Regions from separate parts of the Streptomyces sp. NPDC048751 genome, predicted to be linked through region 1. Evidence: riboswitches for the same ligand, from Rfam matches in the RefSeq annotation. Region 1 holds a riboswitch; the other holds the start of a gene.
What was found. A riboswitch is a leader RNA that binds a small molecule or an ion and turns the genes downstream of it on or off. The one in region 1 is predicted to bind glycine.

Region 1 (14,469 bases):
TCGGTGGTGAGGAACACGGGCGCCACGGTCACGCTCAAAGGCGGCAGCATCATCCCGTCCGGCACCTCGCTGACCTCCAGCAGTGTGCGGCTGACCATGCAGGCCGACGGCAACCTGGTGCTGACCGCCCTGGCGAGCGGCAAGACCGTCTGGTCCAGCGGGACGAGCGGGAACGCGGGAGCCTACGCCCAGTTCGGCACCGATGGCAACCTCGCCGTGTACACCGCTGCGGGCGCCTCCAAGTGGAGCACCGGCCTGACCGCCACCACCGGCGCCACCCTCCAGGTACGGGCCGACTCCACGCTCGCGGTGGTCGCGAGCGACGGCAAGGCCGTGCCGTGGAAGCAGGGCACCGCGGGTGCGATCCCGCCCGCCGACGCCACCACCCGCTACACGTACACCCCCGCCGGACGGATCGACACGGTCAAGGACAGCGCGGGCAACACCTGGTCGTACACCTACGACCTTCTCGGCGAGCCCACGGCCCAGACCGACCCCAACACCGGTACGGCCTCTTTCGACAAGTACGACGTCCTCGGCAACCTGCTCCAGGCCACCGACGCGCGCGGCCAGGTGATGTCGTACGCCTACGACTGGGACAACCGGCCCACGGCAAGTTACGCGGGGCCCTGGTCGGCGACGCCCGACCCAACCAAGCAGCAGACCGCCCGCGTCTACGACACGCTCGCCAAGGGCTACCCGACGTCCTCCACCCGGTACGTGGGCGGGGCGAGCGGCAAGGCGTACACCGAGGCGGTCACCGGCTACAACACGGCTTACCAGCCGCTGGGTTCGACGCTGACGATGCCCGCAGCCGACGGTTTCCCGGGCAAGGCCGGCAAGGACAGCGGCACGATCACCTACACCCGGACGTCCACCTATACCCCCAACGTCGGCCTGTTGGCGACGACCCAGTACCAGGCGGACGGCGGCCTGCCGGCCGAGCGCATCGGCTTCGGCTACACGGTGCAGGGCGAACTGGACGGTTTCGGCGGGGACATCAGCCCCGCCAACACACCGTCGTATCTGGACGGCACGGTCCACGACCCCTTCGGCCGGGTGCTCCAGGCCAATTACGGCCCCACCGGCAAGGAACTCGCGACCTTCGCCCAGTACGACGCGACGACCGGCCGCACCACACAGACGTCCAGCATGCTGCAGACCTCGACGACAGCCCTGGACGTCGTCAACTACCGCTACGACCGGACCGGTCAGCTCACGGCGGCGGACGACCTTCAGAACAACACCACGCACGACACGCAGTGTTTCTCCTACGACTCCTTCCAACGGCTGACCGCCGCCTGGACGGACACCGCAGGGATCAGCGGTTCCGGAACCGCGCCGGTGGGTGCTGTCGGCGGATGTGCGACGGCGTCCGTGCAGACCAGCGCGGCCCCCGTGAAGACGAAGACGGTCGGGGGCCCGGCGCCGTACTGGCAGACGTACACCTACGACCTGCTGGGCGACCGCACGGGCACGGTCGACCACGACACCACCGGAAACGCCCTCGCCGACACCACCCAGGCGACGACGTACCCGGGTGTCGACGGTACGACCCCGGCGGCGCGTCCGGACCAGGCGGGCGCGACCACGACCACCAACCCCGGCACGGGTACGGCGACGCAGACGCCGTCGTACACGGACGCGACGAGCGGCAAGAACGCGGGCAACACGGTCAGCCGCGCGACGAGGACGACGGGCCCGATCACCACCGGCTTCACGCTCTCCGGCGGCGGCAAACTATGCCTGGAGGAGACCGGTTCGGGCGCCAAGGTCGAGGTCAGCGGATGTAGTTCCGCCGTTGCCCAGAATTGGACGATAGGCACCGACGGCACGGTCAAGGCGGGCGGGTTCTGCCTGGACACGGCCTCCAACGCGACGACCTCCGGCACGGGCGTCATCGCCGATACCTGCTCGACCGACGCCACCCAGAAGTGGCGGGTGACGTCGACCGGCACCCTGGTCAACGCCGCCAAGAGCACCCTGTGCCTGACCGACCCGGGCGCCAGCGCGACGAAGGGCACCCAACTGACCGCCGCCACGTGCGGCGGCAAGGGCCAGACCTGGTCCACGATCACGACGGGTGCGTTGCCGGCGGGCCAGACACAGACGTTCACCTACGACGCGGAGGGCCGCACGGCGACGGTGTCGACGCCGTCCGGCACGACGACCCGCACAAGCAAGTACCTGTACGACGCCGACGGCAACTTGCTGGAGCAGACCGCATCGGTCGGTGGAGCGGACAAGACGCGGATCCTGTACCTCTTCGGCGGCGCGGAGCAGCTGACGCTGGATGTGGCGACGAAGACGTGCACGGCGTTGCGGTACTACGCGGGCCCGGACGGCACGCGGATCACCCGCTCCAGCGCCGGCGACGTCACGTACCAGGTGGCCACGTCCCAGGGCACGGCGACCACGGCGGTGGATGCCTCAACTCTGGCCGTCACCCGTCGCTACTACGACCCGTACGGGAACCCGCGCGGTACTGAGCCGTCGACGTGGGTGGCGCCGGACGAGAACCACGGCTTCCTGGGCAAGCCCAGTGACTCGGTCACGGGCCTGGACCTGCTGGGCGCACGCAACTACGACCCGACGCTGGGCCGCTTCCTCACCCCCGACCCGCTCTTCGAGGCGGGCGACCCCAACCAGATGGGTGGCTACAGCTACGCCGGCGACAACCCGGCGACGCGGTCCGACCCGTCGGGGCTGTGCCCCAAGGACATCTGCGACGGGTACGGACAGCACACCGGGACGACACCGACCACCACGTCCGGCGGCGGCACAGGGGGCGGCGGCAGTGGAGGGTCGCCGAGTCCGTCGCCGGGGCCTGCTCCCACCGACACCTCCAGCGGTGGCTCGGGTTCGTCGTCCTCCATGGTGCCGGCCGCGCAGTCCCTGCCGCACGCGAACCTCAACGAGAAGATCGATCCGCACGGCGTCACCGCGGTGCTGGATTCCATCCTCACGGCGCCGTTCCATATGGCGAACTGCACGTTCTGGCTCTCTGGCAGCGGTGCCGGCCACGACCAGTCCTGCGAGATCGCAGGTGGTGTCGTCTCGGGTGGCGGACTGGAGGGCGGTGTCGCCGGAGCCGCGGGGCGCGGGTTGGCCGGTGACCTCGAAGGCGCGGCCGAGGGAGCCGTCGAAGGCGACGCGGCCGCGGCGGCCGGCGCGGGCGCCAGGGCGGTCGAGGAAGCAGCGGCCGACGCAGCGGATCTGGTTGCCATCAAGCGGGCGAACGCTCAGGTGCGAGCGGAGGCAGCGGATGGGGCGTCGGCCGCGCCGAGTTCACCGGCGGTCGGTGCCTCTGGGACCAGGCCGTCGGCCCGGGACTCACGGCCGCCGGTGCGGAACGGCGACGTGGGAACCAAGGCACATCAAGTGTCAACGGTCACCAAGACCAAGGCGCCCAGGGGAACGCCCATTGAGGACGGCCTCGCCGGTGCGCGCAATCTCCGCGATCGGCTGGCGAGCCGTACGCTGTTCCCCAATAGGAACGCGATCCCCGTAAACAGGCATGTGCTGAAGAAGACGTGGACCGCGGGCTACAACGCGGAGACGGGCGAGATCGCGGCTGCGTCTTCCGGGTGTGGCTACTGTGCGGAAGGAAACGTCATCAACGCCTTGGGCGGCGACGCCAACCGGGTAATGCTGACACGGGCCCTCTACTGGAATCCGAGGGTAGGCGGCTGGGACGAGAAGGAAATCTGTGCGAACTGCCAGACCTTCCTCACCCCCGACGACGTCGAGCCCGGGGCCTGGTACGAACACCCAGGGCCGTGGGATGAAAGGTGATCACCGTGGCACGTAAACTCAACTGCAAAATATCAACACCCGCAGTCCCCGGAGAGCCGGTGTGAGTATCAGACCGTCGTTGATTCAGGCCGAACGGGTCCCTTGGGCTTCCCTGCGGTGCGGCTGTGGCAAGACGGGCACGCATCTGCCCGAGATCTTTGCCAGGCTGCTGGAGGCTGGGACACCGGATGAGATCGCGGAGGCGACGCTTGAGGGGCACATCAACATCCAGTCACTTCTGTTCGAGGTGGCAGTGCCGGTGACGGCGATGATTGTCGCGGCCCTGCAGGAGGACCTCTCCGAGCCTGTGCGCTTGGAATTGCTCGATCATCTGCTCACCTGCGTGGCGGGGGAGTCCCACTGGACCGAGGTTGAGGCAGGTTCGCCCGAGATCGAGATCGACTGCCAGATCGCGGCGCGGGAGGGTATCTGGACGCTCTATCAGGAATACGCCACCGGCCACGCGATGCTGGCCCGCTACATCCTCGAAGGAGTGGACAACGATTCGGAGCGTTTCGCGTACTTCGACGCCAAACTGATCGGCCGTATCGAGAAGCAGGCGAAGCGTCACGGGCCGACTGGGTTCTGAGGCCGGTGCCGGTAGCGGAAGCTTTTGGCAGGTGAGTCTCGCTCGTGCAGAATTGGAAAGGCATGACTGGAATGCGATCCCGTGCGGGTGCGGTCAGTCTGCTCTGCATCTGCTCGACACCCTGGAGTCCACCATCGGGGGGAATTCCGCCGGGGCCGTCCGGAGCCTGGATGACCACGTGTTCGTCCAGTCCATTTTGATGCCCCCGGCGCCCGCGGTCTGCGCGGTGGTCATGGCGCATCTGGCCGACGGCATGGCCCTGCCGCAGGAGAAGGAGATCCTGAGGCTGCTCCTCGGGTTCGTCGCGGGCGAGGTGGACGGCGACTCGCCAAGGGGTACGCAGATGATGTCCTGGACACCGTCGAGTGGGACTTGGCACGGCTGCGGCACTACCGGACCCGGTGAGGGCACAGTGCTCAGCACTCGATGATGTTCACCGCCAGCCCACCCCGCGCCGTCTCCTTGTACTTCACGCTCATGTCTGCCCCCGTGTCCTTCATGGTCTTGATGACCTTGTCGAGGGACACCTTGTGGGAGCCGTCGCCCCGCATCGCCATGCGGGCGGCCGTGACCGCCTTGACCGCGGCCATGCCGTTGCGCTCGATGCAGGGGATCTGGACGAGGCCGCCGACGGGGTCGCAGGTGAGGCCGAGGTTGTGCTCCATGCCGATCTCGGCCGCGTTCTCGACCTGTTCCGGGGAGCCGCCGAGGACCTCCGCCAGTGCGCCCGCCGCCATCGAGCAGGCCGAGCCGACCTCGCCCTGGCAGCCGACCTCGGCGCCGGAGATGGAGGCGTTCTCCTTGAACAGCATGCCGATCGCGCCCGCGGCGAGCAGGAAGCGGACCACGCCCTCCTCGTCGGCGCCCGGCACGAAGTTGACGTAGTAGTGCAGGACCGCGGGGATGATGCCGGCCGCGCCGTTGGTGGGGGCGGTCACCACCCGGCCCCCGGCCGCGTTCTCCTCGTTCACCGCCATCGCGTAGAGCGTGATCCACTCCATGGCCAGGGCCAGCGGGTCACCCTCGGAGCGCAGCTTGCGCGCGGTGTTCGCGGCCCGGCGGCGTACCTTCAGACCGCCCGGCAGGATGCCCTCGCGGGACATGCCGCGCGAGACGCACTCCCGCATCACCCGCCAGATCTCCAGCAGACCCGCGCGGATCTCGTCCTCGGTGCGCCAGGCGCGCTCGTTCTCCAGCATCAGCGCGGAGATCGACAGGCCCGTCTCCTTCGTCAGGCGCAGCAGCTCGTCGCCCGTGCGGAAGGGGTACTTGAGGACCGTGTCGTCGAGCTTGATGCGGTCCGCGCCGACCGCGTCCTCGTCGACGACGAACCCGCCGCCCACCGAGTAGTAGGTCTTGGACAGCAGCTCGGCGCCGGACGCGTCGTACGCCCACAGCGTCATGCCGTTCGCGTGGTACGGCAGGGCCTTGCGGCGGTGCAGGACCATGTCGTCGTCGAAGGAGAACGGGATCTCGTGGTCGCCGAGGAGGCGGAGGCGCCCGGAGGCCTTGATCTCCTCCACTCGCTCGTCCGCCGTCTCGACGTCCACCGTGCGCGGTGAGTCGCCCTCCAGGCCGAGCAGCACCGCCTTCGGGGTGCCGTGGCCGTGGCCGGTGGCGCCCAGCGAGCCGTACAGCTCGGAGCGTACGGAGGCGACGGAGTCCAGCAGGCCCTCGTTGCGCAGCCGGCGGGCGAACAGGCCCGCCGCGCGCATCGGGCCCACCGTGTGGGAGCTGGACGGGCCGATGCCGATCGAGAACAGGTCGAAGACCGAGATGGCCACGGTGACTCCTCAATACAGGGGTGGTGCGAGGGGGTGGGGCACCCGGCACTCAGGTCGGGTGCCCCGCCGGCACGTGATTACTTGTTCAGGCCCGGGTACAGCGGGTGCTTGTCGGCCAGGGCCTTCACCCTCGCCTTCAGACCCTCCGCGTCGAACGACGGCTTCAGCGTCTCGGCGATGACGTCCGCGACCTCGGCGAAGTCTTCGGCCGTGAAGCCGCGGGTGGCCAGCGCGGGCGTACCGATCCGCAGACCCGACGTCACCATCGGCGGACGCGGGTCGTTCGGGACCGCGTTGCGGTTGACGGTGATGCCGACCTCGTGGAGACGGTCCTCGGCCTGCTGGCCGTCCAGCTCGGACTCCCGCAGGTCCACCAGGATCAGGTGCACGTCCGTGCCACCGGACAGCACGTTGACCCCGGCCTCCCGGGCGTCGGCTGACGTCAGCCGCTCGGCGAGGATCCGCGCGCCCTCCACCGTACGCCGCTGGCGCTCCTTGAAGTCCTCCGAGGCGGCGACCTTGAAGGAGACCGCCTTCGCCGCGATCACGTGCTCCAGGGGACCGCCCTGGAAGCCCGGGAAGACGGACGAGTTCAGCTTCTTCGCGAAGTCCTTCTTCGCCAGGATGATGCCGCCGCGCGGGCCGCCCAGCGTCTTGTGGGTCGTGGAGGTGACCACGTCCGCGTGCTCGACGGGGTTCGGGTGCAGGCCCGCCGCGACCAGACCGGCGAAGTGCGCCATGTCGACCCACAGGTACGCCTCGACCTCGTCGGCGATCCGGCGGAACTCCGCGAAGTCCAGCTGCCGCGGGTACGCCGACCAGCCCGCGATGATCACCTTCGGGCGGTGCTCCTTGGCGAGCCGCTCGACCTCGGCCATGTCGACCAGACCGGCGTCGTCCACGTGGTACGCGACCACGTTGAACTGCTTGCCGGAGAAGTTCAGCCGCATCCCGTGGGTCAGGTGGCCGCCGTGCGCCAGGTCCAGGCCCAGAATCGTGTCGCCGGGCTGGGCCAGCGCGAACAGGGCGGCCTGGTTGGCGGAGGCGCCCGAGTGCGGCTGCACGTTGGCGTACTCGGCGCCGAACAGCTCCTTGACCCGGTCGATCGCGATCTGCTCGGCGACGTCGACGTGCTCACAACCGCCGTAGTAACGGCGGCCCGGGTACCCCTCGGCGTACTTGTTGGTCAGGACCGAGCCCTGCGCCTCCATGACCGCGAGCGGAGCGAAGTTCTCCGAGGCGATCATCTCGAGCGTGGACTGCTGGCGGTTCAGCTCGGCGTCGACCGCGGCGGCCACGTCCGGGTCGAGCTCGTGCAGGGGCGTGTTCAGAACAGACATGGGGCTTGAGGCTCCTCAGCCGGCGGAGTGGGCGGCGTACTCGTCGGCGGTGAGCAGGTCGGAGGGCTCCTCCGAGACCCGCACCTTGAACAGCCAGCCACCCTCGAAGGGGGCTGAGTTCACCAGCGACGGGTCGTTCACCACGTCCTCGTTGATCTCGGTGACCTCGCCGGAGACCGGGGAGTACAGGTCGCTGACGGACTTGGTGGACTCCAGTTCGCCACAGGTCTCGCCCGCGGCGACCGTGGAGCCGACGTCCGGGAGCTGGGCGTAGACGACGTCACCGAGCGCGTTGGCCGCGAACTCCGTGATGCCGACCGTCGCGACGCCGTCCTCGGCGGCCGACAGCCACTCGTGCTCCTTGCTGTAGCGCAGCTGCTGGGGGTTGCTCATGGCCTGAATTCTCCTGTACGCGGGGGAGTGCTGGTGAATGAGTGACTGCTGAAACCGCTGATGAGCAGCGAAATGTGCGCGGGGTCACGCCGGGAGGCGAGGCGCCGCGCCCAGTGTCTACTTCTGGCGCTTGTAGAAGGGCAGCGCCACGACCTCGTACGGCTCGTGAGTGCCCCGGATGTCGACGCCGACGCCCTTCGTGCCCGGCTCCGCGTGCGCCGCGTCGACGTACGCCATGGCGATGGGCCTGCCCAGCGTGGGGGAGGGGGCGCCGGAGGTGACCTCGCCGACCACCTCGCCGCCCGCGACGACGGCGTACCCGGCGCGCGGGACGCGACGGCCCTCGGCGACCAGGCCGACGAGGACGCGCGGCGGGTTCTCCTGGGCCCGCGAGGCCGCCGCGGACAGCGCCTCGCGGCCCACGAAGTCGCCCTCCTTCTCGAACTTCACCACCCGGCCGAGCCCGGCGTCGAAGGGCGTCAGGGAGGTGCTCAGCTCGTGCCCGTACAGCGGCATGCCCGCCTCCAGGCGCAGCGTGTCCCGGCAGGACAGACCGCAGGGGACCAGTCCGACGCCCTCGCCCGCCTTGGTCAGCGCCTGCCACAGCTCGACGGCATGCTCCGGCTTCACGAACAGCTCGAAGCCGTCCTCACCGGTGTAGCCGGTGCGCGCGATCAGCGCCGGGACACCGGCGACCGTCCCGGGCAGGCCCGCGTAGTACTTCAGCCCGTCGAGGTCGGCGTCGGTGACGGAGGCGAGGATGCCGGGCGACTCGGGGCCCTGCACGGCGATCAGCGCGTACGCGTCGCGGTCGTCGCGCACCTCGGCGTCGAACCCGGCGGACCGCTCGGTGAGCGCGTCCAGCACCACCTGGGCGTTGGAGGCGTTGGCGACGACCAGGTACACGGTCTCTTCGAGCCGGTAGACGATCAGGTCGTCGAGGATGCCGCCGTCGGCCCGGCAGATCATCGTGTAGCGGGCCCGGCCCACCTTGACGCCCCCGATGTTGCCCACCAGGGCGTGGTCGAGGAGCGCGGCCGCCTGCGGCCCGGCCACGGTGATCTCGCCCATGTGGGAGAGGTCGAACAGGCCGGCCCGGGTGCGCACCGCGAGGTGCTCGTCGCGCTCGGAGCCGTAGCGCAGGGGCATGTCCCAGCCGGCGAAGTCGGTCATCGTCGCGCCGAGCCCGCGATGCACGGCATCGAGCGCGGTACGGCGGGGTTCGGTACTGCTCATCGGTCGGTCGTCTCCCATGGCATGACAGGACGGGCGAGGGCGTTCCTCCCCATCTGTCATCGGAACCTGAGAGGTTCGCCATGACCGCACAGGGGTCCTGGCTTGCACCTTGGGTGGAGCCACTGCGACAGCGGCCCGCTTTTCAGATGTGCCTCGCCCGCGCGGTAACGGGGCCTGAGAGATTCAAGGGAGGGACTTGCTCCTTCGGCGCCCCAGCGACAGCTGCTGCTGGGAACTCTCCCGCGCGGATTCAAACGGCCGGTATGCAGTTGGCGGCCTCATCATTGCACGCCCGCACCCCCGCGCGGCAGGCCGCATCTGTAACCGGCTTGTGGCAGGAAGCGAACGAAATGACGAGGCACCTCGTATTACCTTCTCTTTACACTCGGCGGGGAGGGACAGTCGTGAACCACTCCAGGGGAGGACGATCACGGTGAACAGGACCACCGCGTACGCGACCGGCTCGGCCGTCGCGCTGCCCGCACAGCCGGTCGCCCCGGCCCGGGAGGCGTACGGCCCGCAGCCCGTCGTCCGCGACCTGCGCGAGCGCGCGGGCCACAGCCCCCACGCCCTGCTCTTCGGCCCCCGCGACGTGGTCGTGGTCACCGGTCTGCCCGGCAGCGGCAAGTCCACCCTGATGCGGCGCGCGGTGAAGGGCGTCGGCATCGACTCCCAGGACACCCGCGACCGCTGGGACGCCCGCATGCCCCGCCTCCTGCCCTACGCCGTCTACCGCCCCCTCGTCCGCCTCGCCCACTACGCCGGACTGCGCCGCGCCCTGCGCTCCGGCGCGGGCGTCGTCGTGCACGACTGCGGTACGCAGGCCTGGGTGCGCCGCTGGCTGGCCCGCGAGGCCCACCGCCGGGGCGGCACCCTGCACCTGCTCCTTCTCGACGTCACCGCGGACACCGCCCTGGCCGGCCAGCGCGAACGCGGCCGGGGCGTCTCCCGGTACGCGTTCCTGCGCCACCGCACGGCCGCCGCCCACCTGCTGCGCTCCGTGGAGCGGGGCGAACTGCCCCAGGGCTGCGGCTCGGCGGTGCTGATCGACCGGGCCGCGGCGGACACCCTGCGCCGCATCGGCTTCACGGGCTGAGCCGGCCCCGTCGGCCGAGTCTGGTCACGGGCCGAGCACGACGGGGAACGGGGCGGCCGGTACCCGATAGCCTTTCCGCCACAGCAGTGGTTCCCGGCAGACGGTTGAGAGAGATGGACTTCCCGGCGGATTTTCCCGCGGACTTCCCGGCACAGGCACACCCCCACTCGCACGGCGGCTGGCCAGGCAACGAACTGGAGGAGGTGCTCTCCGCCTCCCTCGGCGTGCCGGGCGCCGGCGGCCGGATCGTCGAGGTCCTCGGCCGTAGCTTCGTCTGGGTGCCGCTGCCCAACGGCGGCGGCCCGCACAGCGGCCCGCTGGACCTGCCCACCCTGGAGATCGAGGGCCAGGCCTATGTGCCCGTCTTCAGCTCCGAGGAGCAGTTCCGCCAGGTGGTCGGCTCCCACATGTCGTTCACGATCGCCCCGGCCGTCGAGTTCGCCCGGGGCCTGCCCCCGCAGGTCGGCATCATGGTCAACCCGGACGGCCTGGTCGGCGTCCCGCTGCCGCCGCCGGCCGTGGCCGAGCTGTGCCGCTCCGGCCGCACCCCGCTGGACGACCCCACGAGCGGCGGCCGCGTCCGCCTCTTCGAGCCCGACTGGCAGGACGACCCGATCGACTTCCTCGCCGCCGCCTCCACGGAGTTCGCCGCCACCGGCGTCGTCAGCACCGCCCGCCGCTGCCTCGCCACCATCGAAACGGCCGACCCGGTCATGTTCGTCGGCGTGGAACTCTCCCACCTGGAGGGCGACCTCCGAGTCCTCCCCCTCGACGCCCTCGGCCGAGCCCTCGGCCAGGCCCCCACCCCCTGGCCGGTCAACCTGGTCCTGCTGGACGTGGCCCAGGGCGACCCGGTGGCGGAGTGGATGCGAGAGAAGGTCCGCCCCTTCTACATACGGGACCTGTAGCGACCTCCAGGGGCGCGGGGCTGTATCGATATGCGGCTCCGTCGCGTGGGCGCGACAACCCCCACGACCCGCACCCGCCACCGTTCGACCACTCCCACCTGCTGGCGCGGCTCTTGCCGGTCGGTCCACCTAAGCTGGTTTCATACACGAGGCCCACTCAACTCACGAAGGGCGGTAAAGGTGAGCGCGAGCGGCACCGCCGCGACCGGACAGGTCGAGCACATGCTGCGCCAGGTGACGCCCGGGCGTTACGACGCCTACGAGGCACTCCTGCGCGCGCTCGCCACCCCCTCCTCCGGCCAGGTCTGGATGCTGCTGTGGCACGGCCAGGCCGGCTCCCCCGACGCCCAGTACGGGAACATGGAGGTCGACGGCCACGGCTACGCCCCCTGCGTCACCTCCGCCCAGGAACTCTCCGCGAGCGGCTGGAATCGGTCGTACGAGGTGGTCGACGGCCTGGACGTGGCCCGCACCCTCTACCCGGACCACTACGGCCTCTGGCTGAACCCGCACGCCCCGGGCGGCGGCGTCGGCATCCCCTGGCTAGACCTGCGGCGGATCGCGACCGGCCTGGACCGCCAGCCGGCCGGACCCCTGCGGCTGTCCGAACCCGGTATCGAGATCCCGCAGTTCTACGCCCTCCTCGCGCAGAACGCCCACCGCACCCCGGCCGTCCGCTCGTTGCGCCGCGCCTGGGTCCAACCGGCGCTCGGCGCGCCGTATCTCGCCATCGGTCTCGACGTGTACGAGACCTCGCCGACCGCCGTCGACTCGGTGCGGGCGATGATGCAGCAGTCGATAGGGGCGGTACCGGACGGGCTGCCGGTGTCGACCGTCGCCATGACCGACGAGTACGACCCGGTGGTGATGTGGCTGCGCGGCCAGGCGCGCCCCTTCTACGACCGCGAGGCCCACGCGGCCCCCGCGCCGGCTCCTGCGGGTGGGTACGGGTATCCGCCGGCGTCCGGAAGATACTGACCGTCGACGGTGCTCCGGCATCGCCGAAATGGTAGCGGAGCTTTATCTTCGCGCGTAGATCAAGCCGGAAAATCACGTTTCGGTCCTGTCTGTCCTAATTCGCCCTCGTCCGGCCGCCGTTACCTGCTGTCCGGATAACGGAACCCCCCAGACAGCATCACGTTTACGCATCCTTTCACCCTTAAGTCTGGCAACAGATCGCCAAAGCGTTGAAGACTCCCGCACCAGGGGTGTTTCGCCCCTGTGTACGACGGACTGAGTCAATGCCGCCACAGCGGCAAGTGCGGGCCGGCCAACCGCCGGTTGAGAGGGGTCCCTGCCAGATGACGGCACCATTGCACGAGCCGACCGCGGAAGCGGCCCCGAGCGCGGCCGAGGAAGCGGCAGTTGGCGGCGTCGGCGCGAAGGCCGTACAGGGTCGTTCCCTGGGCCGGATCGCCTGGGAGCGCCTGAAGCGGGACAAGCTCGCCCTGACGGGCGGCGTCGTGGTGCTCGTGCTCATCGCGATAGCGCTGCTCGCGCCGGTGATCACCGGTCTGCTCGGGCAGGACCCGAACGAGTATCACGAGAAGCTGATCGACCCGCTGTTCGGCACCCCCACGGGGTCGCTGGGCGGCATCAGCGGCGATCACCTGCTGGGCGTCGAGCCGGTCAACGGCCGCGACATCTTTGCCCGCATCCTCTACGGAGCCCGGATCTCACTGCTCGTCGGCTTCCTGTCCGCGGTGGTCGCCGTGATCCTCGGCACCGTCCTGGGCATCCTCGCCGGCTTCTTCGGCGGCTGGGTCGACTCGCTCATCAGCCGGATCATGGACGGCCTGCTGGCCTTCCCTCAGCTGCTGTTCATCATCGCGCTGGTCTCCGTCATGCCCAACCAGATGCTGGGGCTGACCGGCACGGGCGTGCGCATCTTCGTGATGATCCTGGTCATCGGCTTCTTCGGGTGGCCCTACATCGGACGCGTGGTGCGCGGCCAGACGCTCTCGCTGCGTGAGCGCGAGTACGTCGAGGCCGCCCGATCGCTGGGCGCCGGGCGGCTGTACATCCTGTTCAAGGAACTGCTGCCCAACCTCGTGGCGCCCATCATCGTGTACACGACGATGATGATCCCCACCAACATCCTCACCGAGGCGGCCCTCAGCTTCCTGGGCGTGGGCGTCAAGCCGCCCACGGCCTCCTGGGGGCAGATGCTCTCGAGCGCGATCGACTACTACGACTCGGACCCCATGTACATGGTGGTCCCGGGTGTGGCGATCTTCATCACCGTCCTTGCCTTCAACCTCTTCGGCGACGGCGTGCGTGACGCGCTGGACCCGAAGGGCTCCCGCTGAACTGCCGTACCCCAAGCGTCCCGTGGCACCGACTACGGGGTCTCTCATCAAATCCGGAGGATCCGAGATCGTGACTACCCAACGCACCTCAGGGCGGCGCAAGCAGGCCATGGCCGCTGCCGCCGTGGTCGCGGCGCTGCTGACCACGGCGGCGTGCGGCGGCGGAGACGACGACGGCGACGGTGGCTCCAAGAACGGTGCGGCCGGCTTCGACGCCGCCAACAACAAGGTCGCCCAGGCGTCCGCGGCGAAGAAGGGCGGCGAGCTCAAGTTCGGCGCCGCCCAGGACGCCGACTCGTGGGACACCACGCGTGGTTACTACGGCATGATGTGGAACTTCGCGCGCTACTACAGCCGTCAGCTCGTCACGAACAAGACGGAGCCCGGCAAGGCCGGCGCGGAGCTGACCCCGGACCTCGCCACCGGTCTCGCCAAGATCACCGACGACGGCAAGACCTACACGTACACCCTGCGTGACGGCATCACCTGGGAGGACGGCAAGCCGATCACCTCCAAGGACGTCAAGTACGGCATCGAGCGCGTCTGGGCGCAGGACGTGCTGTCCGGCGGCCCGACCTACCTCAAGGAAGTCCTCGACCCCAAGGGCGAGTACAAGGGCCCGTACAAGGACACCTCGAAGGACAAGCTGGGTCTGAAGGCCATCGAGACGCCGGACGACAAGACCATCATCTTCAAGCTCCCGAAGGCCAACTCGGACTTCGAGGAGATGCTGGGCCTGATCTCGGCCTCCCCGGTCCGCCAGGACATGGACACCAAGTCCAAGTACCAGCTGAAGCCGTTCTCCTCCGGTCCGTACAAGTTCCAGTCGTACAACCCGGGCAAGGACCTCACGCTGGTCCGCAACGAGGGCTGGAAGCAGGCCTCGGACCCGATCCGCAAGGCGTACCCGGACAAGATCTCGATCAAGTTCTTCACCAACGCCAACGACCTGGACCAGCGCCTGATCAGCGGTGACCTGGACCTGGACCTCAACCAGACCGGCATGTCGCCGCAGGGCC
Region 2 (14,469 bases), on a different contig from region 1:
TCCTGTACACGACCGTCGTGAACGTCATCGAGCGCCCCGACGGCGTGAAGATCGGCGCCTGCTTCATCGCGGGCATCATCCTGGTCTCGCTGCTGTCCCGGCTGGCCCGCGCCTTCGAACTGCGCGTGACGAGCGTGACGCTCGACCCCCTGGCGGAACGCTTCGTACGGGACATGGCCAGCCGCAAGATCCGCCTCATCGCCAATGAGCCCGACAGCCGGGACAAGGCCGAGTACCGCGACAAGATCGAGCAGATCCGGGAGGACAACGACATCCCCGGCCAGGAGGACTTCGTCTTCGCCGAGGTGACGGTCACCGACCCCTCCGAGTTCGAGGCGAGTCTCACCGTACGCGGCGAGGTCCTGCACAACCGCTATCGCGTACTGACCATGGAGTCCTCCTCCGTCCCCAACGCGCTGGCCGCGCTGCTCCTGCACGTCCGCGACACCACCGGCTGCACCCCGCACATCTACTTCGAGTGGACCGAGGGCAACCCCTTCGCCAACTTCCTGCGCTTCTTCCTCTTCGGCCAGGGCGAGGTCGCCCCGGTCACCCGGGAGGTGCTGCGCGAGGCGGAACCGGACCGCACCCGCAGGCCGCGCGTGCACACGGGCTGAGTACGGCACGCGTACGCGGGACCCCAGAGATCACCCCGACCTCCACGGTTCCCGGCCCGCGGCCCTATCGTGACCGGCATGCAGTCCTACACAATCGGCCAGGCGGCGCGGCTGCTCGGCGTGAGTCCCGACACCGCGCGCCGCTGGGCGGACGCCGGCCGGGTGGCGACCCACCGCGACGAGACCGGGCGACGCCTCATCGACGGCAAGGATCTCGCCGCCTTCTCCGTGGAACTCGCCAAGGCCGGGAGCACCGAGGAGGGCACCTCGTACACCTCGGCCCGCAACGCCTTCCCCGGGATCGTCACCGCGATCAAGCTCGGCGACGTGGCCGCTCAGGTGGAGATCCAGGCAGGCCCGCACCGCCTGGTCTCCCTGCTGACCCGTGAGGCCGTGGAGGACCTGGGGCTGGAGGTGGGCATGGAGGCCACCGCCCGCGTGAAGTCGACAAACGTACACATCGACCGCACCTGAACGGACGCGCGAAGGGCGCGCAGACCACGCATACCCGACATAACACATCGAGGGCTCTACGTTGATGCCCATGACGATGAGCATCCGCAACCAGCTCCCCGGCACCATCACCGCCATCGCCCCAGGCGAGGTGATGGCCACCGTCGGCATGCGTCTCACCGGCGGCCAGCCCCTCACCGCGGCGATCACCCTGGAAGCCGTGACGGAACTCGGCCTCGCCCCCGGCTCCGCCGTCCGCGCCCTGGTGAAGTCGACGGAGGTCGCGCTCGCGACCGGTCCGGTCGAAGGCCTGTCCATCCGCAACCGGCTCCCCGGCACGGTCACCGACATCGCCACCGGCGGCGCGATGGCCTCGGTGAAGCTGTCCATCGAGAGCGGCGCGCTGACGGCCGTCATCACCGCGGACGCCGCCGCGGACCTCGCCCTCGCCCCCGGCTCGTCCGTGGTCGCCCTGATCAAGTCGACCGAGGTCGCCCTCGCCACGGCGTGAAACGCCGAGGGCTCCCCTTTCCGGCCCCGGAGACCCGGAACCGGAAAGGGGAGCCCTCGACCCTCGGCTCAGTCCTCGTACGCGTCCAGCGGCGGGCACGAGCAGACCAGGTTCCGGTCACCGAAGGCCTGGTCGATACGGCGCACCGGCGGCCAGTACTTGTCGGCCGCCGAGACCCCGGCCGGGAACACGGCCTCCTCACGGCTGTACACGTGCGCCCACTCACCGCCGAGCGCGGCGGCGGTGTGCGGGGCGTTGCGCAGCGGGTTGTCGTCCGCGGGCCATTCGCCCGAACCGACCTTCTCGATCTCCGCGCGAATCGCGATCATCGCCTCGCAGAACCGGTCCAGCTCGGTCAGGTCCTCGGACTCGGTCGGCTCGATCATCAGCGTGCCGGCCACCGGGAAGGACATCGTCGGCGCGTGGAACCCGTAGTCGATCAGCCGCTTGGCGACGTCGTCGACGCTCACGCCGGTGGCCTTGGTCAGCGGCCGCAGATCGATGATGCACTCGTGCGCGACGAGCCCGCCCGGCCCGGTGTACAGCACGGGGTAGTGCGGTTCGAGCCGCTTGGCGATGTAGTTGGCGGAGAGCACGGCCACCTGCGTGGCCCGCTTCAGCCCCTCGTCGCCCATGAGCCGCACGTACGCCCACGAGATCGGCAGGATCCCCGCCGACCCCCAGGGCGCGGCCGAGATCGGCCCCACGCCCGTCTCCGGCCCGGCGGCGGGCTGCAGCGGGTGGTTCGGCAGATATGGCGCCAGGTGCGACCGCACGCCCACCGGCCCCACGCCCGGGCCTCCACCGCCGTGCGGGATGCAGAACGTCTTGTGCAGGTTCAGGTGCGAGACGTCACCACCGAAGTGCCCCGGCTTGGCCAGCCCGACCAGCGCGTTGAGGTTGGCCCCGTCGACGTACACCTGGCCGCCGGCCTCGTGCACCTGCGCGCAGATGTCGGCGACGTGCTCCTCGAACACCCCGTGCGTCGACGGGTACGTGATCATCAGCACCGCCAGCTCGTCACGGTGCTGCTCGATCTTCGCCCGCAGGTCCTCGACGTCGATCTCACCGTCCTCGGCGGTCTTCACGACGACGACCTTCATGCCCGCCATCACGGCACTCGCGGCGTTGGTGCCGTGCGCGGACGACGGAATGAGACACACGGTCCGCTGCTCGTCACCGTTGGCCCGGTGGTATCCGCGTACGGCGAGCAGGCCGGCCAGCTCACCCTGCGACCCGGCGTTGGGCTGGAGGGACACGTTGTCGTACCCGGTGACCTCGGCCAGACGCTCCTCCAGCTCCCGGATGAGCGTGAGGTAGCCCTGCGCCTGCTCGGCGGGCGCGAAGGGGTGCAGCTGGCCGAACTCGGGCCAGGTGACCGGCTCCATCTCCGTCGTCGCGTTGAGCTTCATCGTGCAGGAGCCCAGCGGGATCATGCCGCGGTCGAGCGCGTAGTCCCGGTCGGCCAGCCTGCGCAGGTAGCGCAGCATGGCGGTCTCGGAGCGGTACTGGTGGAAGACGGGGTGGGTCAGGAACTCGTCGGTGCGCAGCAGCTCCCGCGGCAGTGAGTCCTCGGTGGCCGCGTCCAGGGCCTCGATGTCGCCCTCGACCCCGAAGGCGGCCCAGACCGCACCGACCTGGGCCCGCGCGGTCGTCTCGTCGCAGGCGATCGACACGTGGTCGGCGTCGACGAGGTGCAGGTTGACGCCGTGCTCCCGGGCGGCGGCGACGACCTCCGCGGCCTTCGCGGGCACCCGCACGGTCAGGGTGTCGAAGTAGGCGCCGTGCACGACCTCCACCCCGCCCGCCGCGAGTCCTGCGGCGAGAACGGTGGCGTACCGGTGGGTCCGCCGCGCGATCGCCTTGAGCCCCTCGGGGCCGTGGTACACGGCGTACATCCCGGCCATGACGGCGAGCAGCACCTGCGCGGTGCAGATGTTGCTGGTCGCCTTCTCCCGGCGGATGTGCTGCTCCCGCGTCTGCAGCGCCAGCCGGTAGGCCTTGTTCCCGTCGGCGTCCACGGAGACGCCCACCAGCCGCCCGGGCAGGCTGCGCGCGAACTTCTCGTGCACCGCCATGTATCCGGCGTGCGGCCCCCCGAAGCCCATCGGCACACCGAACCGCTGGGTCGTCCCGACCGCGATGTCGGCTCCCAGCTCCCCGGGCGACGTCAGCAGCGTCAGCGCGAGCAGATCGGCGGCGACGGTGACCAGCGCACCCAGCTCGTGCGCCTGCTCGATGACCGGCTTGATGTCGCGTACGGCACCGGAGGCCCCCGGGTACTGGATCAGCACACCGTTGATCTCACGCTCGGCGATCTCGGCCGGGATCCCCTCGCTGAGGTCCGCGACCACGACCTCCACACCGGTCGGCTCGGCACGCGTCTCGATCACGGCGATGGTCTGCGGCAGCGCGTCCGCGTCGACCAGGAAGAGGCCCTTCTTGTTCCTGCCCATGCGCCGGGAGAGCGCCACGGCCTCGGCGGCGGCCGTGCCCTCGTCGAGCAGCGAGGCGCCGGAGGTCGGCAGCCCCGTCAGGTCGGCGACCATCGTCTGGAAGTTCAGCAGGGCTTCGAGGCGCCCCTGCGAGATCTCGGGCTGGTACGGCGTGTAGGCGGTGTACCAGGCAGGATTCTCCATCACGTTCCGCAGGATGACCGGCGGAGTGAAGGTGCCGTGGTAGCCGAGCCCGATCATGGAGTCGAGCACCTGGTTGCGATCCGCCAGGGACCGCAGCTCGGCCAGCACCTCGGCCTCGGTGCGAGCGCCCGGCAGGTCCAGCGCGTCGGCGTTCTTGATCACATCCGGGACCGCGGCGGCGGTGAGCTCGTCCAGGGAGCCGTAGCCGACCTGTGCGAGCATCTTGGCCCGGGCCTCGTGGTCGGGGCCGATGTGGCGCTGTTCGAAGGGGATCCCCTTCTCGAGCTCGGAGAGCGGAATGCGGTGGGCGGTCATTGCGGAGGCCTCCTGGTCTGACACGACCTTCGAGGGGCACCACTGCACGGGTACCCGGACGGCCTCCCCCTCTGTCATCTCGACCTGAGAGCTTCACCGGATCGCCCGAAGGCCTCCGGCTTTCACCGTCGGTGAGAGCGGAAGCCGTCGACGACATCCGCCCTGCTTTCCAGAGTGACCTCGTCCGTGCGGTACGTGGGCCTGAGAGATTCCGGGGAGGATTTGCTCCTTCGGCGCCTCCGATGATGTCTGGAGGACTCTCCCGCACGGGGTCAGCAGCCGTTGTCAGCGTACCAGCGAGATCTCCGCACGGGCCTTCGAGTGGCCACCTTCCCCAATGTGCTCTTTTGTAGTGCTTACGGATGAGTTGCGAGCAAGTGGAGGGCCCGTGCAGACCGACATCGATCCGCGCAACCTGATCGGCCGCAAGGCGTTCGACCGCAACGGCACCAAGATCGGCACGATCGACGAGGTCTACCTCGACGACGCGACCGGCGTGCCCGAGTGGGCGGCCATACGGACCGGCCTCTTCTCCCGGGACGCCTTCGTCCCCCTCGAGCCCAGCGAACTCATCGAGGGAACCCTGCATGTCCCCTTCGACCGCGCCCTCATCAAGGACGCCCCCGACTTCGGCGTGGGCCGCCATCTCTCCCCCGAACAAGAACTCCAGCTCTACCACCACTACGGCCTCGACCTGGCCCCACCTCCTCCCCTCCCGGACCGCGACTTCGGCAAGGTCGCGGGCCCGGACGAACCCTGACCGGTCGCGCCACCAGTTGCCCTGGGGCCTGTTGCGGGCAGACGTGCCGCTGGGGCGATGGGGGGCCCCGCTCGAGCGAATCCGAGAGTGGGGGAGGGTGGGCGCAGCGGCACCCGTCAGCGCCGGGCTGCGCGACCCACCTACGGCCTGCCCGGCGGACCCGCGCCTGCCTCACCCACATCCCCTGAACCGGCACCCAAAGGCCCAGCCCCTGCAAGGGCTCGCCGTGTAACCAACGGCACCGGCTCCACCCCCTCCAACGCAGGATCGTCAACCCGAAACGTCCGCACCCGCCCCGGCTCGGACCCCGGCGTCTCGAACCGTACGGTCACACGCCCTACCCCACTCCCCTGCACCCACCCGAGCCCGTACACGGAGTGCCGCACATCGTGCCCCGGATGCCACCGTCGCTCAGCGGGCTCGGGCTCCCCCATCACCACCTCCCCGCGTGTCTCTTCCTCCGGCTCCTCGACGCCCTCCCCCGCCGCCTGGGCGAACAGATCCTCCTGCGTGTAGTCCGCGAGCCCGCTGACCCCCACCCCCAGCAACCGCACCCCACCGGTCGTGTCCACGGAGTCCAGCAGCCGCCCCGCCGCCTCCCGCACCACCGCCGGATCGTCCGTCGGCCCCCGCAACGTCTCCGACCGCGTCAGCGTCGAGAAGTCGTACCGCCGCACCTTCAGCACGATCGTCCGCCCCGACAACCCCGCCGCCCGCAACCTCCGTACACACCGGTCCGCCAGCCGCCGGACCTCCAACCCCACCCGCACGCGATCGTGGATGTCCACGTCGTACGTGTCCTCCACCGACACCGACTTCGCCTCCCGCTCCGCCACCACGGGCCGCTCGTCGTGCGCCAGCGCCATTGCGTACAGAGCGTGCCCGTGCGCCTTCCCGAGCAGCCGTACGAGCTCGTCCTCCCCCGCCTCGGCGATCTCGTCGACGGTGGTGATCCCGGCCCGCCGCAAGTGGTCCCCCGTCGCCGGCCCCACCCCCGGCAGGGTCCGCACCGACAGCGGCCCGAGGAGCGCCCGCTCGGTCCCCGGCTCGATCAGCACCAGCCCATCCGGCTTGGCCCGCTCGGAAGCGATCTTCGCGAGCATCTTGGAGGCCGCCAGGCCCACCGACCCCGTGAGCCCCGTGAAGTCACGTATGTCGGCGCGCAGCCTCGCCCCCACCAGCAGCGCGGACTCCTCGTCCCAGGCCGCTCCCCCCGCCTCCAGATCCACGAACGCCTCGTCCAGGCTCAGCGGCTCCACCAGCGGCGACAACGCTCGCAGCAGCTCCATGACCTGATCGCTGATCGACCGGTAGAACTGGAACCGCGGCACGAGATACGCGGCGTTCGGAGCGAGCCGGCGCGCCTGGGCCATGGGCATCGCCGAGTGCACCCCGAAAACCCGTGCCTCGTACGAGGCGGTCGCCACCACCCCGCGCGGCCCGAGCCCGCCCACGATCACGGCCTTCCCGCGCAGACTCGGCTTGGCCGCCTGCTCCGCCGAGGCGTAGAAGGCATCCATGTCGAGATGCAGGATCGTGGGCGCGGTTCTCACATCTCCGATGCTGCCCTACGCCACTGACAATGCCCTCCCGGCACCGCCCTCAGCCGCCCGCCGGCGGCTCTCAGACCGCCCGGTTGCGCCGCCGCGCCAGCTCGTCCGCCGGATTGTGCCCCATGAGGGTCTCCCCCGTGTCGATCCGCTCCCCGTGCAGCTGCGACAGCGCGCTCTCCACGTCCCGCCACACCACACCCACGGCGATACCGAAGATGCCCTGTCCGCCCTGGAGGAGCGCGTGCACCTCGTCGGGTGACGTGCACTCGTAGACCGTGGCACCGTCGCTCATCAACGTCATCCGCTCCAGATCGCGGAAGCCGCGCTCGCGCAGGTGCTGAACGGCGGTACGGATGTTCTGCAGCGACACCCCGGTGTCGAGGAACCGCTTGACGATCTTCAGGACGACGACGTCCCGGAAGCTGTACAGCCGCTGCGTCCCGGATCCGTAGGCGGGCCGTACGCTCGGCTCGACGAGCCCCGTACGGGCCCAGTAGTCGAGTTGCCGATAGGTGATGCCGGCGGCCGCGCAGGCCGTCGGACCGCGGTAACCGATCTCCTCGGTCTCCATGGACGCCGCCCCTCCGCCGCTCGGCACGGCCGCCGGTCGCTGCGGTGCGTGGTCGGCCGCGCTGCCGGGGTGGGGGTACCCCCTGCTCGAGCGGAGCCGAGAGCTTGGGGGAGGGTACGGACCGCTTCCCCCGGAACCGAGTCCCGGGGCACCCCCAGTCGTACCGTCGCCGCTGCTTCTCACGCCGACCTCCGTCCTTGACCTGCCTTCTCGACGGTAGGCAGTCACCAGGGGTGCGTCAACGATCGCCACACTCGGCACGCCGAGTGATAATCACCCAAGGAGTGGTTTCCCGTGCCCCACCGCGGGGAAAGGCTAGCCGAATGCGTTCACGGAGAGCCGCAGGACGCACTCCCGCGCCACTGGCAAATACCGGCATTTCGGTACACGTCCCGTAGGGCTGCCCGTGAGGCACGCATCACGGAGGCGAGGCCCCGCGGACACGGGGCCGTTCCGGTCGCACCGACGCGCTACTGGCTGCTGGTGCCGAAGTCCTCGGGCGAGATCTGGTCGAGGAACTCGCGGAACTTCTCCACCTCGTCCTCCTGCTCGTCCGGAATCGCGATGCCCGCGTCGTCGAGCACCGTGTCACTGCCGTAGATCGGCGTTCCGGTGCGCAGTGCGAGCGCTATGGCATCCGACGGGCGGGCGCTCACCTCGACCCCGCTGGCGAAGACCAGCTCCGCGTAGAAGACGCCTTCACGAAGATCCGTGATGCGCACTTCCGTGAGCTCCTGGCCGACGGCCTCCAGCACGTCCTTGAACAGGTCGTGGGTCAGCGGTCGCGCGGGGGCCATGCCCTGCTGGGCGAAGGCGATGGCCGTCGCCTCCCCCGGCCCGATCCAGATGGGGAGGTAGCGGTCGCCTCCCACTTCACGCAGGAGCACGATCGGTTGGTTGGAGGGCATTTCGACCCGGACACCTACGACATCGAGCTCGTTCACACAGCAACCCTAGGCCGTGCCCGGGACGTTTGGGTAGTCGGGCCGGGAACCGGCGGCCGATCAGGCCATCCCGGACCCTCCCGACGGGCCGGCGAACAGCCCGCTCAGGGCAGCCGGACCCCGAGGGCCGTCTGCACCAGCGCGGCATGCAGCTTCACCGTGAGCCCCGCCAGCTCCTTGGTGCGGGCCTCGGCATGGGCCCTGGTCTGCGGATTGCGGTGCCGCTTCAGCGGGGCCACCACCTGGTCCACCAGTCCCGCCTCACGGTCGGCGGCGGCCTTCATCATCCGCAGATGGCGCGGCTCGATCCCGAACCGCCCCAGCTCGAGCACGAGCGAGGCCACGGTGACCGTCTCGGCGTCGTACACCCCGCCCTCCAGCGGTGTGACGAGCCCGTACGACTCCCACTCGGCGAGTTCCCGCTCGTCGATCCCGGCGGCGGTCAGCAGCTCGGCCTTCCCGATCCGGGCGGCGGTGGGCCCCTCCGGCGCCTCGGGCCCGGTCTCACCCTCCCGCTGACGGCCGAGCCCGGGCAGCTGTACGGCTTCTCCGCGCTCCATGGCGTCCAGATGCTCACGGATCACCTTGAGCGGCAGATAGTGGTCCCGCTGCATCCTCAGGACGTGACCGAGGCGCTCGACGTCCTCGGCGCTGAACTTGCGATACCCCGAGGGGGTCCGCTGCGGCTCGATGAGCCCCTCCGACTCCAGAAAACGGATCTTGGAGATGGTGACTTCGGGAAACTCGTCGCGCAGCACGGTCAGCACCGTGCCGATGCTCATCAGTCCACTGTCCGCGGCGGCGGCGCCGTGCCCGGCGCCGCCCCTCGGTGTATGAAGCATGGACCTTCCCTGGGGTCCCCCCGGACCACGTCCGGAGGAGGGTCAGTAGCCCCGCTGGCTCGCGTGGAAGACCAGCCGGTACTTGCCGATCTGCACCTCGTCACCGTTCGACAGAGCGACCTGGTCGATCCGCTCGCGGTTGACGTACGTACCGTTCAGACTGCCCACGTCGGCCACCGTGAACGAGCCGTCCGGGCTGCGCCGGAACTCCACGTGACGGCGCGAGACCGTCACGTCGTCCAGGAAGATGTCGCTCTGCGGATGACGCCCGGCCGTGGTCAGGTCGCCGTCCAGGAGGAAGCGGCTGCCCGAGTTCGGACCGCGACGCACGACCAGCAGCGCGGAACCCAGCGGCAGCGCGTCCACGGCCGCCTGCGCCTCCGGAGACAGCGCCGGAAGCTGCGTCTGGCCGGTGGCCTCGGAGTCGTAGGCCTCGAGGCCGGAAATGGAGATCGTGGAGGTCGTCTCCGACGCGCGCTCGGGAGCGACACCCGGCCGCAGCGGAGCTCCGCAGTTGGAGCAGAAGCGGCTGTTCTCCGCGTTGCGGTTACCGCACCTCGTACACACCAGGGCCGACATAGGGGAAAACCCTCCACCCGTACTTGAGGTTGACGGTTGTCCGAAACCTATGCCTCCGGACTGGGCAGGGTCAACAGACGGCGCGCCCTGACCTCCGGAAATGTCACCACCCGGACCACCTACCTGGTCCCGGAACAGCGGCCGCTGGCCTTCCGCGTCGGGCTGCGCGCGATGACGAGCGGTCGCGTTGTCGCTGCCCTCTCGCGCACTCTTGCCGAACAACTTCGCAAACAACTTCACGGGCGATTCCCCTTGACCGAAACAGACCCGCCCGTGGGGCAGGACGAACCCTGACTGAATACACCGGCCGACCCGGACATCCTCACAACGTCCGTATCCACCAGACAGTTTCCACCACGCACCACCCATTCGGTGCGCCGACCCCCCGCAACCTCATGCCCCCGTCGGACGGCCCCCATGCACCCCCGGTTCACTGGGAGGACGACCGAGCGTAGTCAGGCTGCTTCGCCGCTCGCAAGGCGTCCACGACGATCTTGGTCGATCGCTCGACGGCGACGGTGGCCTGCTCCTTCTCGAGAGTCTGCACCACACCTCCAGGGATGTTCAGTGCCGGTTCGAGATCCTGCGGCTTGCCGATGACCTTGAAACGATAGGGCGCGGTGATCTTGTTCCCGTCGACGCTCACGCTCTTGCCGGAATCCGTCAGATACGTGTTGGCGACGACGCGAACGCCGTTCACCTGGATCGCCTCCGCGCCGGCCGCGCGCAGCTCCTGGATCGCGTCGAGCAGCATGTCCGCTTCGACCGTCCCCTTCGTGTCGTCGATGGTCATCGTGATGCCGGGGCCCTGCGCCGCCACCGTGCCCGCCAGAATGCCGAGTTGACGCTCCTTCTCGACCGTCTGCTTGCGGGCCTCCTCCGCTTGGTCGGAGCTGTTCTCCAGTTCCTGGCGCTGCTTCTCGAGCCCTTGCTTCTCGTCCTCAAGACGCTGCGTACGGTCATCCAGTTCATCGAGGATGCGTACGAGATCTTCCTGACGCGCGCCGCGAAGGGCGCTGTCGCCGTCACTGTTGGACGCCACCTGGACGGCCAGACCGAAGCCGAGGCCGAACAGAAGCACTGCGACGATGAGTTGGGCCCGCGTGACCCGCGGCGGCCACAGGCCCTGCGCCAGCCGCTGCCGCCCGGTCGACGCGGACTTCGCCGTCCCCTCGGACGCCTCCTGCCCCGCCGCGGCCGCCGGAACCTCTTCGGGCAGCTCCTTGCGCAGCCTGTTCTCGTCCGTCTCCACCGTCTCGGCGTTTCCCGCCGCCTCGGCCTTCCCTGTCGTCTCCGCCGTCTCCGCCGTCTCGCCGCGCTCGCTCATCGGCCTCACGCCCGGAAGACGTGCCGGCGGATCGCGGCGGCGTTGGAGAAGATACGGATGCCGAGGACGACCACGACACCGGTGGACAGCTGGGCGCCCACGCCCAATTTGTCGCCCAGGAACACGATCAACGCGGCCACCACCACGTTCGACAGGAACGACACCACGAAGACCTTGTCGTCGAAGATGCCGTCGAGCATGGCCCGCAGACCTCCGAAGACGGCGTCGAGCGCCGCGACGACGGCGATCGGCAGATAAGGCTCGACGACCGCCGGAACCTCAGGCCGGACCAACAGGCCGGCCACGACTCCCACGACGAGGCCCAGTACGGCGATCACGATGTGCCCTTCTCAGTTCTCGGCTGTGCTGTACGTACGATCACACTCGGAGCGGCCGGCAGCCGGAGGTCGTCCTCCGTGGAGATCCCGGTCCGGATGCCGTAGCTCTCCTGCAGGGCGTGCAGATAGAGCCCGTCGGCGCTGTTCTGGAACCTGGTGCTCAGCCGTTTTCCGTCCCCCACCGCGAGCACCGTGTACGGCGGCACCAGCGGCTTGTTGTCGACCAGTATCGCGTCACCCGCGGCCCTGATCGCCGACAGCGCCGTCAGCCGCTGCCCGTTGATGGAGACGGCCTCCGCGCCCGACTCCCACAGCCCGTTGACCACGCGCTGCATGTCCCGGTCACGCACACGTCCCGTGTCGGAGAAACCGGACGTCTCGCGCGGGTTGCCGTCGCCGCCCGTGGTGGCTTCCTTGGCGTCGTTCACGACCAGTTTCACACCGGGGCCGTGCACCTCGAGGGCTCCCGACAGGACACCCACCAGCTCCGCCTGGTCGCCGCCTCCACTCTGCTTGAGCGCTTCGCGCTGCCGGGCGCTCACGTCGTCGCGCAGCTTGTCGACGCTGCCCTCCAGCTTGTCCGCCGCCTCGGTCTCCTGGTCGATGCGGTCGACCAGCTCTTCGCGCTCCTTGGCGACGACGGGGGCCGCGACCCGCGCCTGTGCCGCTCCGACGGTCACGACGAGGGCGGCGAGGACGAGTCCGGCGGCCAAGCCGAGCTTCGCCCTCAGGGTCTTCGGCAGGCCGCCCTCACCCTCGGCCTTCTTCCGGGCGGCGGCCTCGGCATAGCCGTCGTCGAGGCTGTGGTCCATGACGTTGGTGAGCAGCGACATGGACGCGTCCGGCCGCGAGGGGCGCGTGGGTGTGCTCCGAATGGGGGGCTGCTGCGGCATGCCGCACATCGTCGCACGTCGCGACCACTACCTCCGAATGGCCCCACCGGCGTGCCGGACAGGCCCCCTGGAGGACACGTGTCCGGCACGCACGCGTGCAGTGTGTTTCAGCGCCCCGCGCTGTCCACGACCGCCGACCACTCGTCGAGCAGCGCCTGGGCCGACGCGTCGTCGGGCCCCTCAGCCCACAGATGGGTGACCGCCTCGGCCGGGTCGGGCAGCACCATCACCCAGCGCCCGTCGGTCTCTACCACCCGGACGCCGTCCGTGGTGTCCACGAAGCGATCTCCGGCCGCCTCGACGACTCGCCGCATCACAAGTCCCTTGACGGCCCACGGGGTCGCCAGATCCCGCTTCAGGACGTGCGCACGCGGAATCCTCGCGTCGATCTGGCTCAGCGTGAGCTGCGTCCGCGCCACCAGCCCGATCAACCGCACGAATGCCGCCGTACCGTCGAAGACGCTGCTGAACTCCGGGACGATGAACCCGCCCCTGCCGTCGCCGCCGAAGATGGTCGACTCGTCCCGCCCGACGCGCGTCAGGTCGTCGGGGGACGTGGTCGTCCACTCGACCTGCGTTCCGTGGTACGCCGCCACCTGCTCGGCGATCCTGGTCGTGGTCACCGGCAGCGCCACCCGCCCACTGCGCCGCTCCGCGGCCACCAGATCGAGCATCACGAGCAGGGCACGGTCGTCCTCGACGATCCGCCCCTTCTCGTCGACCAGCGACAGCCGCTCACCCACAGGGTCGAACCGCACCCCGAAGGCCGCCCGCGAGGACGCCACGATCTCCCCGAGCCGCACCAACCCCGAGCGCCGCATGTCGGCGCTCTCGGTCGGCCGGGACTCGTCGAGACCGGGGTTGATGGTCAGCGAGTCCACACCGAGCTTGCCGAGCAGACTGGGCAGAACCAGCCCCGCACTGCCGTTGGAGGCGTCCACGACGACCTTGAGCCCGGACTCGGCGATTCCCGTCGTGTCGACGTTCCGCAGCAACGACCCGGTGTACGAGTCGAACACACTGGCCGGGAAGTGCAGGTCCCCGATTTCCCCCGGGAACGCCCGCCGGTACTCCTGCCGCGCGAACACCCGGTCCAGCTTCCGCTGGCTGGCCTGCGACAGATCGGCGCCCTGCCCGTCGAAGAACATGATGTCCACGGAGTCCGGCACCCCGGGCGAGGTCCGGATCATGATCCCGCCGGCACTGCCCCGCGCGGTCTGCTGCCGCGCCACGGGCAGCGGCACGTTCTCCAGGTCCCGTACGTCGATGGCGCTGGCCTGCAGCGCGGAGATGACCGCCCGCTTCAGCGCGCGGGCGCCACGGGAGTGGTCACGTGCCGTGGTGACGGTGGAGCCCTTCTTGAGCGTCGTCGCGTAGGCACCGGCGAGCCGCACCGCGAGTTCCGGCGTGATCTCGACGTTCAGGATGCCTGTCACGCCGCGGGCGCCGAAGAGATTGGCCTGTCCCCGCGACTCCCAGATCACCGACGTGTTGACGAAGGCGCCGGCCTCGATGGTCTTGAACGGGTAGACCCGGACGTTGCCCTGCACGATCGATTCTTCACCGATCAGGCATTCGTCACCGATGACGGCGCCGTCCTCGATCCGGGCCGCGCGCATGATGTCGGTGTTCTTTCCGACCACGCAGCCCCGCAGATTGCTGTGCTGCCCGATGTACACGTTGTCGTGCACCACGGCCCTGTGCAGAAACGCCCCGCTCTTCACGACGACGTTGGAACCGACGACAGTGTGCTCACGAATCTCGGCGCCGGCTTCGACCTTCGCGTAGTCGCCGATGTAGAGCGGTCCCCGCAACTCGGCGTCAGGATGCACTTCGGCGCCCTCGGCCACCCACACACCCGGCGAGATCTCGAAGCCGTCGAGGTCCACATCGACCTTGCCTTCGAGTACGTCGGCCTGCGCCTTCACATAGCTCTCGTGCGTGCCGACGTCCTCCCAGTAGCCTTCGGCGACGAAGCCGTAGACCGGCTTGCCCTCCTTCATCAACTGCGGGAAGACATCACCGGACCAGTCGACGGACACATCGGGCTCGACGTAGTCGAACACCTCGGGCTCCATGACGTAGATACCCGTGTTGACGGTGTCCGAGAAGACCTGCCCCCAGGTC

Region 2: another riboswitch for glycine. It lies ahead of gcvP (aminomethyl-transferring glycine dehydrogenase); the one in region 1 lies ahead of gcvT (glycine cleavage system aminomethyltransferase GcvT).

Annotation. Positions count from the first base shown of each region.
Region 1 covers NZ_JBICUX010000010.1:189,390-203,858, reverse strand. Annotated here, with positions in the region: gene ACGFNV_RS30520 (RHS repeat-associated core domain-containing protein) at 1-3,795, shown strand, start outside; gene ACGFNV_RS30515 (hypothetical protein) at 3,857-4,384, shown strand; gene ACGFNV_RS30510 (hypothetical protein) at 4,584-4,814, shown strand; gene ACGFNV_RS30505 (L-serine ammonia-lyase) at 4,801-6,168, opposite strand; gene glyA (serine hydroxymethyltransferase) at 6,246-7,508, opposite strand; gene gcvH (glycine cleavage system protein GcvH) at 7,524-7,901, opposite strand; gene gcvT (glycine cleavage system aminomethyltransferase GcvT) at 8,019-9,137, opposite strand; glycine riboswitch at 9,290-9,390, opposite strand; gene ACGFNV_RS30485 (AAA family ATPase) at 9,571-10,233, shown strand; gene ACGFNV_RS30480 (enhanced serine sensitivity protein SseB) at 10,347-11,141, shown strand; gene ACGFNV_RS30475 (enhanced serine sensitivity protein SseB C-terminal domain-containing protein) at 11,322-12,119, shown strand; gene ACGFNV_RS30470 (ABC transporter permease) at 12,443-13,450, shown strand; gene ACGFNV_RS30465 (ABC transporter substrate-binding protein) at 13,521-14,469, shown strand, end outside.
Region 2 covers NZ_JBICUX010000015.1:1,406-15,874, reverse strand. Annotated here, with positions in the region: gene ACGFNV_RS36610 (amino acid transporter) at 1-617, shown strand, start outside; gene ACGFNV_RS36605 (molybdopterin-binding protein) at 696-1,091, shown strand; gene ACGFNV_RS36600 (molybdopterin-binding protein) at 1,162-1,581, shown strand; gene gcvP (aminomethyl-transferring glycine dehydrogenase) at 1,650-4,535, opposite strand; glycine riboswitch at 4,715-4,810, opposite strand; gene ACGFNV_RS36590 (PRC-barrel domain-containing protein) at 4,924-5,295, shown strand; gene ACGFNV_RS36585 (DNA polymerase IV) at 5,436-6,848, opposite strand; gene ACGFNV_RS36580 (MerR family transcriptional regulator) at 6,919-7,602, opposite strand; gene ACGFNV_RS36575 (bifunctional nuclease family protein) at 7,890-8,363, opposite strand; gene ACGFNV_RS36570 (MerR family transcriptional regulator) at 8,468-9,205, opposite strand; gene ACGFNV_RS36565 (FHA domain-containing protein) at 9,248-10,153, opposite strand; gene ACGFNV_RS36560 (DUF881 domain-containing protein) at 10,215-11,111, opposite strand; gene ACGFNV_RS36555 (small basic family protein) at 11,117-11,449, opposite strand; gene ACGFNV_RS36550 (DUF881 domain-containing protein) at 11,446-12,351, opposite strand; gene ACGFNV_RS36545 (sugar phosphate nucleotidyltransferase) at 12,450-14,469, opposite strand, start outside.